Linked DNA regions of Mastigocladopsis repens PCC 10914. The main gene of each other region encodes a partner of the protein of the gene in region 2 in a complex. Links are inferred from orthologs where the notes say so. Each region holds a gene or a part of one and is shown on either strand. Other genes may lie near its edges.

Region 1 (4,485 bases), 2.6 Mb from region 2 along the record:
GTTCGACGAATAACCCCCCGCGAAGCGGCGAGATTACAAGGTTTTGCTGATAGCTTTATACTTCATCCCAATGATAATAAGGCTTACCATCAATTGGGAAATTCGGTGAGCATTAATGTAGTAAAAGCTGTGGCGCAAGAAGTCATTATGAAAACGTTGTATTATACCCAACAACGAACTCAGAGATTTGAAAATGCAATCGCTCACTCTTCACGCAATAACCAAAAGCCGGTGTAAGTCATCCCGGAATCATCGGGTTGCACTAACAAAAAATGTAGTCCTTGACTTTGCTGCTGACGCTGTTGATAAACTTGAGCAGCAGCAGTGACTTGTTGATCTTCAAACGTGGCAACAATCCATCTGTCAACCAAGCTAGCTTCTAACACTAAACCATTAGGCGCACCAGCAACGTAATTTAATGCTACGGGATGCGCTTGTTCCAGCCATCGAGCCAAACGCATCGATTGCCTTCCACCATCAATGACTATACCGGGGACAGCAACTGTTGACGCCAAACCGAGATTGATCGGCAAGAGATATTCTGGTATTTCTAAAATAGGAATGGGGCGATCGCTAAACGCTTCTGCCATATCACCAGCACTCAGTGAAGCAAAACGCCATTTTTCTCCCCAAAGGTTTTCTGGTAATGGCATTGGGGGTGGTTTATCCAAGGATATGGCATATTGCTTTTCTTGCAACAACTGTTTTAATGCCAATGTGCGACGGGTTGGTTCAACACTAATGCCTAAACTGCGTCCAGCTTGTTCTATTAAACTTAAAGACTGAGGACGAAACACCTGAATAACATCTGGTAAATGTTCACCAGCTGCTTGTTGAAGTTGAGAAGCAACCCAACTTGAATTTGCTTGCGATTGCGGACAAGTTGCTTGATACTCAAAGTTGCGAGTTTCGTCACAAATCAACAACTCCCACATCACTTGTCCTGATGCTTCTGTCTGCGGACGACGATAAAAATCAGCTTGCCAAATTTTCATAGGACTTACGCATCTATTTGTTGGTTAAGATTGGATATAAGAGGTAAGGGTTTTCCTTTAACGCACATCCCTACCTCCTACACCTCTTATATCCCCAGTAGTTCTTCTATTTTGAGCGGACTCAGTTGTTGTACATTGCTCAAAACTATCGATGCTCCTGCTGTTAGTAATGTCTCAGTATACGCATCACGTCGCGTTGCTGTTTCCTGTACGTGTGGCGGTAAAATACCTACACCAATCCAAGTGCGCGTAGGTTCCAAGACCCTGGATTTTTCCACTGTGTACATATCAGCAACTGTATCTCCCACGTAGATGACTGGTATTGATTTGTGATTCTCTTTACTACCACAAGACTCCAACAGGTGAATGGTAGCAAAAAGTCCAGTGGGATCTGGTTTACCAGGAGCATCTTCCATTGCAATTAATACTGGAGACTTCAAGCCAAGGCGTTTTTCCAAAACATAAGTTGCAGAAGCACGAGTTGCACCACTGAAAAATCCCCAAGGGATCTCAGCTTTTGTCAGTTCCTCTAGGTAGCTAGGATGTAACAATAATGGTTCATTGCAGATATATCCCGTCCAATTGTGGGGGTCTAAGCCTCGATAGCGCGATTGAAAAAAGGCGACAATGGCATTGTAGTCGAGTTGTAATTGTTCACGGGAGTAGGAATGAGTTTCAAAGTAGCGGTAAATTAATTCTTGGGATGCTTCCCAATCATTATTCCAGATGCCTTCGGACTTGAGTTGGTCTATGTCGAGTGGTGTTGGGCGATACGCTCCCTCCGTGAAATGCTCCACAGTATCTGCCATCGCTCGTCGATAGGAACCACTGACATCGCGCACAACGCCGTCAATATCGAAAACGATTATCGCTTTTGTTGAGGATTGTTCGGTCATAGAACGTGTAGGTTTTAGATTTTTAGATTTTAGATTGGGAAATGGTGAGAAAATTCAAAATTCCAAAATACTCAAAGCCTAATTCCTATTTGGTAAGCTGCTAGATATTGCGTTAAAATAAGCGATCGCATGCGTTAGTGAATGTTGCCCGGATACTCCAAGGGAGGTGTGATTGTCCAAGTTTATTTTGAAAATACTGTGGTTAGACGAAAACGTCGCTTTGGCAGTCGATCAAGTCGTAGGCAAAGGCACAAGTCCTTTGACTAAGTACTTTTTCTGGCCAAGGAATGATGCCTGGGAAGAGTTAAAAAAGGAGCTAGAATCAAAACACTGGATTACTGAACTGGATCGGGTGGAATTGCTCAATAAAGCCACAGAAGTTATTAACTACTGGCAAGAAGAAGGCAGAAACCGTCCGATGGCTGAAGCTCAGTTAAAATTTCCCGAAGTTGGCTTTACAGGTAGCGCCTAGAGTTGTATAATCAACTGCCCTGCTGTTGAAGAAGCTCCGAGAGTTTGATGGTTTTATCCCTGCTGCCACTAGCAATCAGTTGTGCAACAGGGCTAACAGCAACGCCAGATACTGAGTCTACATGACCAGAAAGAGTAGCAACTTCTTCTTTTGTGCTCACCCTCCACAGCTTGAGTGTTTTGTCTCTACTGCCGGTCATCAACCTTTTCCCATCGGCACTGAAAGCCACTGTGACCACCGACCAGGAATTGCCTGAAAGAGTGCCAATGACCTGACCAGTGTTTACCTCCCACAATTTAAGAGTGTTATCACAGCAATTTATACCTCAATACAGTTCAGTTAAGGGTTACTTGTGATAATGACATATGTGTAGAGACGTTGCGCTGCAACGTCTCTACATAAGCAATTGCAATTCAAACATTATTCTTTAAAAACTATTAATTTATACTTATCTATTCGCTCTCATTTGACTTTAAACAACTTGCAAAAAAAATAGATATCTTATCATCAGTAGTAATGATAGTTATTATGAGGGTGAGGCTACCAACGGCAGCCTCTCGCCTTTAGGTCATCAAAAGTCATAACTTGTAGGTAGGGCGTATACCCTACCTAAACGCATCTATACCATACCGCCAGCAGCTTGAAAACGGGCGCGGGCACGTTTGTAAGCCTGCTTTGCTTGGATTTGTGCTTGTCTGTCGTCTGGTTTGACCTGATTCAAACGAGTTTCTGCTTCGTTCAAAGCAGCACGGGCTTCCTCTAGGTTAATTTTGTCACCACGCTCTGCACCGTTTACCAGAATTGTGACTTCATCTTGTTCGACTTCGGCAAAGCCACCCGATAAGGCAATAGCCACCCAATCCTGATTTTTACTAGAACGTACTCGCATCACACCCGTGTCTAGGGCAGTTAATAGTGGTGCGTGTCCGCTGAGGATGCCTAGCTGACCAGTGGTGCTGGGCAAAACGATTTCTTCAGCTGGCGCATCCCATACTGTTTTATCTGGGGAAATTACACGAACAGTTAATGTCATTTGTTTTATGTTTTTCGGTAGTTGTTAGTGGTTAGTAGTTAGTGGCTAGTTGGTATTACCACTAACTACTAACCACTAACCATTAACTAATTACCCTTTGAGTTTTTCGGCTTTGGCGATCGCTTCTTGAATACTACCAACCATGTAGAAAGCCTGCTCTGGCAGATCATCCAATTCACCAGACAGAATCATGTTGAAGCCTTTGATCGTATCTTCCAGCTTCACATACTTACCAGGAGAACCGGTGAACACTTCTGCCACAAAGAACGGCTGGGACAGGAAACGCTCGACTTTGCGCGCACGCGCCACGATGAGACGGTCTTCTTCAGACAATTCATCCAAACCGAGAATGGCGATGATGTCCTGAAGCTCCTTGTAACGCTGGAGAGTTGATTGTACTGCACGGGCTGTGTTGTAGTGTTCGCCACCAACAATGTTGGGCTGCAACATTGTGGAAGTGGAACCAAGAGGATCTACCGCTGGATAGATCCCCTTGGAAGCCAAACCCCTAGACAGTACCGTTGTTCCATCCAAGTGAGCGAAGGTGGTAGCTGGTGCGGGGTCGGTCAAGTCGTCAGCAGGTACGTATACCGCTTGAATTGAGGTAATTGACCCTTCGTTGGTGGAGGTGATGCGCTCTTGCAATGCACCTACGTCAGTTCCCAATGTTGGCTGATATCCTACCGCAGAAGGCATTCGTCCCAACAGAGCTGACACTTCCGAACCTGCTTGCACAAACCGGAAGATGTTGTCAATAAACAGCAGCACGTCCTGCTTGTTCACATCGCGGAAGTATTCTGCCATTGTCAGTGCCGAAAGACCAACCCGCATTCTCGCTCCGGGTGGCTCGTTCATCTGACCGTATACTAGGGCAATCTTTGACTCATTGAGGTTATCTTTATTGATTACCCCAGATTCAATCATTTCGTTATAAAGGTCATTGCCCTCACGGGTGCGCTCACCCACTCCACCGAACACTGACACTCCACCGTGTTCTGTAGCGATGTTGTTAATTAACTCCATCATAATGACGGTCTTGCCTACACCAGCACCGCCAAATAGACCAATCTTACCACCGCGTCGATAGGG
Region 2 (6,355 bases):
CAAGAATGGCGCGTTGATGTTCAACAGTTGTTGTATCCAGTATATTTAAATGATAAATTGGCATCAATTATGACTTCTTGAGAGTGCGTAACAAAGCTTTTAGACAAATTATGAATTCTCAATTACGAATTTTCTCTATATCCTCCTGCATAGTTAATCACGCACATCTGCCTGTATGCAGTGTGAACCCCAAAAGCAACTCCAGCCACCTTAAAAGTAGGGTTAAACATATTTGTTCTATGACCGCGATCGGGTACTCCGTCGTCAATAATTAATTGCATAACAATATCTTGTGCCGTATGGGAACCATAGCTAATATTTTCCCCAGCAGTGAATTTCCAACTCCCGTAGCGGTTGAGGCGAGTAAAGGGGTCACTCTTATCGCTCCCCTTGTGACCCAGAATCCCTTTTGAGCCTTGGTCTTTGACATGATCCCTAGCCGCCAAAGACATTCCTTTGGATGCCGTTAAAGATCCCACTGGACGGACTGACTTGAGAAAGGCGATCGCCTCATCAACCGCTTTGACTCCTTCGTGTGTTTGCAAATAGACTCGACTAGAGATTCTAACTCGATTGCCTTCAAAACGTTGTCTATAGTTTTCTAATACAGCAGCATAAGCAGCGGGATTTGTTCTCGCCTTATTCATTTCTACAATCACTTGTTGTTCAAGACGCGAAAGAGTCTTTGGGCGTACCAAAACATCAGAATCTTCTTCTTCAGGAATGTTAGGTACAAAGGAGTCAGACTCAAACAATGCATCACAAGATGTAGTTAATAAAGTCATGGGGATAAATATCCAAAATACCATCCGACGCATCAACGACCTCATAACTTTGAAGCGACCAATCAATATGTATTGAGATCCATAAATTTATAACTAGTTTCCAGATGACTTGATAAGCTTCTCGTTTTTAAAGCAGACGAATGTTACACCGCTTATTCTGATGATTAGACCACAAATCTTCTGGTGGGCATTGCCCATAAAAGCTTATGTGATAGACATTTGAGATATAGCTATAGCCCAATACGGTTCAGTTAAGGATTTTTGGTGAGATTCGGTCAGGTGTAGAGACGCGCCATGGCGCGTCTCTACATTGTGTTCCTGATAAGGGTTTTGGTCTTATCTGAACCGTATTGAGCTATAGCCACCTTAGCTGAAAACCGCTGTCATAAAAAAACTCCCGTTATAATGCAAAAGCATTTAACGAGAGAGTGCTAACAAATTTCAATTCAGCAGGTCGGCACAAATAAATGTAACCCGTTCGGGCTGGAAATAGGGAATAGGAAAGAACCATTTCGCATTCCCTATTCCCAACCCCAAAAAGCCATGTTTAATTACCCCCATTTGCTGAAATCAATTTTTCTTGATATCCTGCTGCGTAGGTAATCACGCACATCGTTTTGTATCTGGCGTGATTTCCATAAGCAACCCCAGCCACTTTAAAAGCGGGGTTAAAAATGTTTTTTCTATGACCGCGATTGGGCACTCCATCATCAATAATTAACTGCATGACGATCTCCTGAGCCGTCGTGGGACCATAACTGATATTTTCCCCAGCAGTGGTTTGCCAATGTCCGTAGCGGTCAATCCGAGTAGATGTGTTACTACCATCGCTGCCATGATGACCTCTCTTACCTTGTGCTCCATTATCTTTGACATGATCTCTAGCACCTAAAGACATTCCCTTAGATGTGGTTAAAGCACTAACAGGACTCACTGAGTTGAGAAACTCAATTGCTTCATCAACGGCTGTTAGCCCTTCGTGTGTTTGCATGAAGCCTTGATTAGAAACTTTTACTCGCTTACCTTGGAAGCGCTGTTTGTAGCTTTCCAAGATAGGGATGTATGCCTTGGGATTTGTCCGTACCTTGTTCATCTCGCTCATAACTTGTTGTTCCAAAGGCGTCAGGTAAGTTTGCTGTGTATCTAAAGTAGGATTGACTGCTTGAACTGCACTGGGAGCGGCATTCCTTACATATTCTTCTCCTGCTAAAGATGGGCTGGATATAAATAGTTGAGAGCTACAAGTTGCTATCAGAGTCATAGGGAAAAACACACTGAATCCACTGCGACGCATTAATGACCTCATGATTTCTGTTCCACCGAAGTTAATAGGGTTGTCTTGGATGCACCACGTTTTGCTCGGGTTAATTATGTGGTACTTGGTTTAATAGAGCACTTAAACTGAACTCAGTACTCTGCAACCTTTGTAACCTTGCAAACCAAAGACAGTAAACAGTGAGCCTACCGAAGTAGGCTTTATGAGCGATTACCTGCGATTCTCAAGCTACGTACGTATCAAAAAATATGTAATATATAATACTTAGTTAGAGCCGAGAATTTACTGAACACGACTCAATGCATTCTCCAGATCCGAAACCTGCAATGCACCCGACAAAGTTTCACCATTCATCACAAAGAAGGGAGTGCCAGAAAGTCCCAATCTCTCAGCAAGCTGTACATCTTTCTCAATTGCAGTTTCACCAAGGAGGCGTTCGCCCGTAAGGGCGCGGCTTTGCCGATGCTCCCAAAGGGAGCCGCCCAAAGAGCGATCGCGTTTAAACTTTTCGAGATCCAAATTTAGGTTTTCGGCAATGTCTAAATACAAAGGCTCTCCCAGTTGTTTTTGATGGGTAAAGAGCGCGTCTTGGTACTCCCAAAATTTACCTTGTTGTTGTGCTGCCCAAGCAGCAACTGCTGCTGGCATTGCTTGAGGATGAATAGGTGTGAGAGGGAAATGTTTATAAACCAAAGTGACTTCATCCTTATGCTTTGCCATAAACTGTTTTAGGGTTTTATGTGCTTGGGCACAGTAGGGACATTGAAAATCTGAGAATTCTACCAATAAAGTCTTAAACTCAGTTGAGCCAGTCGTGGGAGACTCACCAATCACCTCTTGGGGATTGGTTTTCATTTGACGCACAAATTCTTGTTGTGCTTGTTGTATCTGTGCTTGTTGCTTTTGTTGGTACGCTTGTACTGATTCTATGAGGGCTTCCGGGTGTTCCCGGATAACTTGTAAGATTTGCTGTTCTAATTGAGGACTGATGCGATTCGCTGCATCTGCCGGGAGTGATGAACCTAACACTAAACACAGTATGCATAGTGCTACTAAACGACCTAGCCATTGAACATTTTTACCGAGCCAGTAGGAAAATGCACGCATACAGAAACAGATTGTTGATACAATTTCTACCATTTCTTAGTATTCACTGAGTTGGGTAATAGCGATCGCTCAAAATTACACATCACTAATAGGTCTTTGTATAAACTCTAGTAATACTGTTGGAAAAATTACTCCACACCGTGAGAAAAAAGTGATATATATATAGGTTGTTTAATTCTGCTATCATGGACAGCACATTAGAGAAATTGCTAGTTTGCCTAGGCAGATTTGGTTCTTGTAGCCGCAGGCTAAAGCCTGAAGGCTATTGGTGTAAGACATGATTTGAGTTATTAGCTATTAATTAAAGCTTTGTGATTTCGAGTACAGCGATTTTGCTCTCACTAGATTTTTCTCGAAAAACTGGTAGATGCTACGGTATAAGAAATACAGAAATATTTACAATTAAACTTAGCTACTGGCTTGCTAAATTCCTTGCCACAAGCTGGGTTTTGACAAGTCACAACTACTTTTGATTCAGCCATAAAAAACAAAATCCACCTAGCTATAACTCTACCAGGTGGATTTCATGTTTTATTTATTAGTGGAGCTTATGGGAGTTGAACCCATGTCCGCAATGGGTATTGACCCCCCACTCATTCACAGGTTTAGCCTTTCTGATCCTCAAGGCGGGAAACGTTCATTATCCCGAACGCTAGGATGCTCTGGTTAATTCTTAGCTAGCAAGCAAACCAGAGATACTTGCTAGAGCATCCGTTGGGGGTTGGTCTCTAGCCCTTAACGGAGTCAAACTAGAGACGCTCGAATCTGTTAGAGATTATTAGGCAGCTGCTAGAGCTTGCTTACGAGCAAAAGGTACGATGTTGTTCGCATTTACTTTTTTTTTGAGCCTTTGATTTTCGAGAGACGACTCACTCTCGACCTGAATCATAGAGTAGCTTTCGCCACCACGTCGAAACCGTTAAAGCCCCATGTGGTTCATCTATAGTACGATTATAGTACGCTCTGGTTGAAATCTGTCAGTTTTAGAAAAAATTTTTGAATTTTTATCGGGGGAGACGAGGAGGCTGCGCCGTGCGGGGGTTTCCACCGTTGTAAGCCCTATGTCCTTCGGACACGCGAAGCGTCTCCGTGCCTCCGTAGGAGGAGCTTACGCTAACGCCTACGGCGTGCCGCAGGCATAGGAGATAGCAAGTGGCGTGCGGCTGCCGTGGAGATAAGGGAGATAAGGGAGAGTAGAAATTTTCCATTCGCTTCCTCATCTTCCTCATCCTCTGGTTCTAACCTAGTGCTTCGGCACCACCGACAACTTCTAGGATTTGCTGGGTAATTGCGGCTTGGCGCGCTTTGTTGTAAGACAGTGTGAGAGAACCAATCAAGTCCTTAGCGTTATCGCTGGCATTGCTCATTGCTGTCATCCGCGCTGCGAGTTCGCTTGCGGCTGATTCTTGTAACGCCCGCAACAGTTGGTTACTTAGATACAGAGGTAGCAAGGAATCGAGAATCTGTACTGGGTCTTGCTCGAAAATCATGTCGCGAGGTAAAACACGGGTTGGGGTGGTCACTTTCTCCCGTGTGACTTCAAATTCACCACCACGGCTTGTCAAGCGAAAGATTTCGTCATCCTGTGCTTCTAAACCTTGGGGGTCAAGGGGAAGCAGGGTTTGCACCACAGGACGAGAGCTTACCAAGGAGACAAACTTGGTGTAAACTAGCTCAATGCGGTCTACGCTTTCTGAGAGGAACAACGAAAGCAATTGGTCTGCAATGTTGGTGGCTTCAGCGGCAGTGGGAATTTGCTCTAAGCCAGTGAAGGTAGCGTTTATGGGCTGTTCGCGACGTTGGAAGTACTGACCGGCTTTGCGTCCTACGATGACAAATTTGTAGTCAAGACCTTCTGCCTTGAGTTCTTTAGTGCGATTTTCGGCACGCTTGATAATATTGTTGTTGTAGCCACCGCACAAACCGCGATCGCCTGAAATTACCAACAGCCCCACTGACCGAACTTGGCGTTTTTTCAACAGAGGTAGGTCTACATCTTCAAACCGCAGACGGGTCTGCAAACCATACAGAACTTGTGCCAAACGGTCAGCAAAAGGACGGGTAGCAATTACCTGTTCTTGGGCGCGACGCACCCTAGCAGCAGCTACCAGCCGCATGGCTTCTGTAATTTTTTTGGTATTTTTTACTGATTGAATGCGATCGCGTATTGCTTTGAGATTTGCCATAATCTTTTACAAGAATTCAGAATTTAGAATTCAGGAGTCAGGATGAAGCTATTTTCTAACTTCTTACTCCTAACTCCTGTCTTATACTTTTGCCAGGAAGGTTTTTTATTCAGAATTCCGAAGTCAAGAGAGAACTAACATATTTTTGCTGACTCCTGACTCCTGACTCCTGATTCCTGATTCCTGATTTACACTGTTGCCAAGAAGGTCTTCTTGTATTCGTTGATTGCTTCCTTCAAAGCTGCTTCCTCTTCGTCACCCAGTGCTTTCTTGGTTTGCACTCCTTGAGTGTACTGAGGTTTGCTGGTCTTCAAGTACTCACGCAGTCCCTGAGTGAAAGCAGTGACTTTATCTACTGGAACCTCATCTAAATACCCGTTGATACCAGCGTAGAGAAGCGCTACTTGCTCATAAACTGCCAGAGGTGCGTTTTGCGGCTGTTTCAAGAGTTCGCGTAAGCGCGCACCCCGTGCTAGTTGGTCTTGAGTTGCTTTATCTAGGTCAGATGCGAATTGTGCGAAGGCTTGCAATTCGTCAAACTGCGCCAATTCCAGCTTCAATTTTCCGGCAACTTTCTTCATTGCCTTGGTTTGAGCAGCAGAACCTACCCGCGACACGGAAATCCCGGGGTTAATAGCGGGACGGACACCTGAGTTGAACAGGTCGGAAGACAGGAAGATCTGACCGTCTGTAATCGAAATTACGTTGGTGGGGATGTAAGCAGAGACGTCACCTGCTTGAGTTTCGATAATTGGTAGGGCGGTCATGCTCCCTGCACCCAATTCGTCACTCAGCTTTGCTGCACGTTCCAACAAGCGGGAGTGGATGTAGAACACATCTCCAGGATAAGCTTCCCGTCCGGGTGGGCGGCGCAGGAGCAAGGACATTTGGCGATAAGCTTGAGCTTGCTTGGATAGGTCATCATAGATAACCAGAGTTGCCTTACCTTTGTACATGAAGTACTCAGCAATCGAAGCACCTGTATAAGGAGCCAAGAATTG

The links. Proteins that work in one complex are often made in the same cells at the same time.
Region 1: the proteins of MAS10914_RS0117350 (region 2) and atpC are in contact, whole or in part, in a cryo-EM structure (PDB 9ITS), measured with the Chloroflexus aurantiacus proteins. The link is inferred for Mastigocladopsis repens PCC 10914 from one-to-one orthologs. Residues at the interface, in WP_012258894.1 of Chloroflexus aurantiacus: Pro2, Arg9, Arg10, Arg12, Ser13, Val14, Asn16, Val17, Ile20, Thr21, Met24, Val27, Lys31, Arg34, Ala41, Thr42, Pro44, Tyr45, Arg48, Met49, Val52, Arg88, Leu90, Arg142, Asp145, Ala146, Lys148, Leu149, Val205, Asp206; in WP_012258892.1 of Chloroflexus aurantiacus: Glu6, Val8, Thr9, Ala10, Glu11, Arg12, Val13, Thr26, Lys27, Asp28, Pro39, Leu40, Met41, Thr42, Ile43, Phe66, Glu68, Val69, Leu70, Arg73, Thr75, Leu77, Ala78, Asp79, Arg102, Gln107, Arg110, Asp111, Leu114, Ala117.

The regions. Positions count from the first base shown.
Region 1 is NZ_JH992901.1:6,041,130-6,045,614, forward strand. What follows is about bases 1,690-4,485. They hold atpC (ATP synthase F1 subunit epsilon), read right to left. Parts: upstream 3,397-4,485; coding sequence 2,983-3,396; downstream 1,690-2,982. Other genes in these bases: MAS10914_RS0128920 (TIGR01548 family HAD-type hydrolase), read right to left, coding at 1,690-1,891; MAS10914_RS0128925 (30S ribosomal protein PSRP-3), read left to right, coding at 2,064-2,363; atpD (F0F1 ATP synthase subunit beta), read right to left, coding at 3,487-4,485. Outside these bases: dcm (DNA (cytosine-5-)-methyltransferase), read left to right, coding at 1-237; MAS10914_RS0128915 (Tab2/Atab2 family RNA-binding protein), read right to left, coding at 204-995; more of MAS10914_RS0128920, read right to left, coding at 1,082-1,689. UniProt on the Escherichia coli protein: Produces ATP from ADP in the presence of a proton gradient across the membrane.
Region 2 is NZ_JH992901.1:3,405,496-3,411,850, reverse strand. Bases 3,381-6,355 are described here. They hold MAS10914_RS0117350 (F0F1 ATP synthase subunit gamma), read right to left. Parts: upstream 5,355-6,355; coding sequence 4,407-5,354; downstream 3,381-4,406. Other genes in these bases: atpA (F0F1 ATP synthase subunit alpha), read right to left, coding at 5,543-6,355; MAS10914_RS34325 (hypothetical protein), read right to left, coding at 4,173-4,388. Also shown: MAS10914_RS36230 (hypothetical protein), read right to left, coding at 1-64; MAS10914_RS0117370 (CAP domain-containing protein), read right to left, coding at 123-818; MAS10914_RS0117365 (CAP domain-containing protein), read right to left, coding at 1,333-2,079; MAS10914_RS0117360 (DsbA family protein), read right to left, coding at 2,344-3,168. UniProt on the Escherichia coli protein: Produces ATP from ADP in the presence of a proton gradient across the membrane. The gamma chain is believed to be important in regulating ATPase activity and the flow of protons through the CF(0) complex.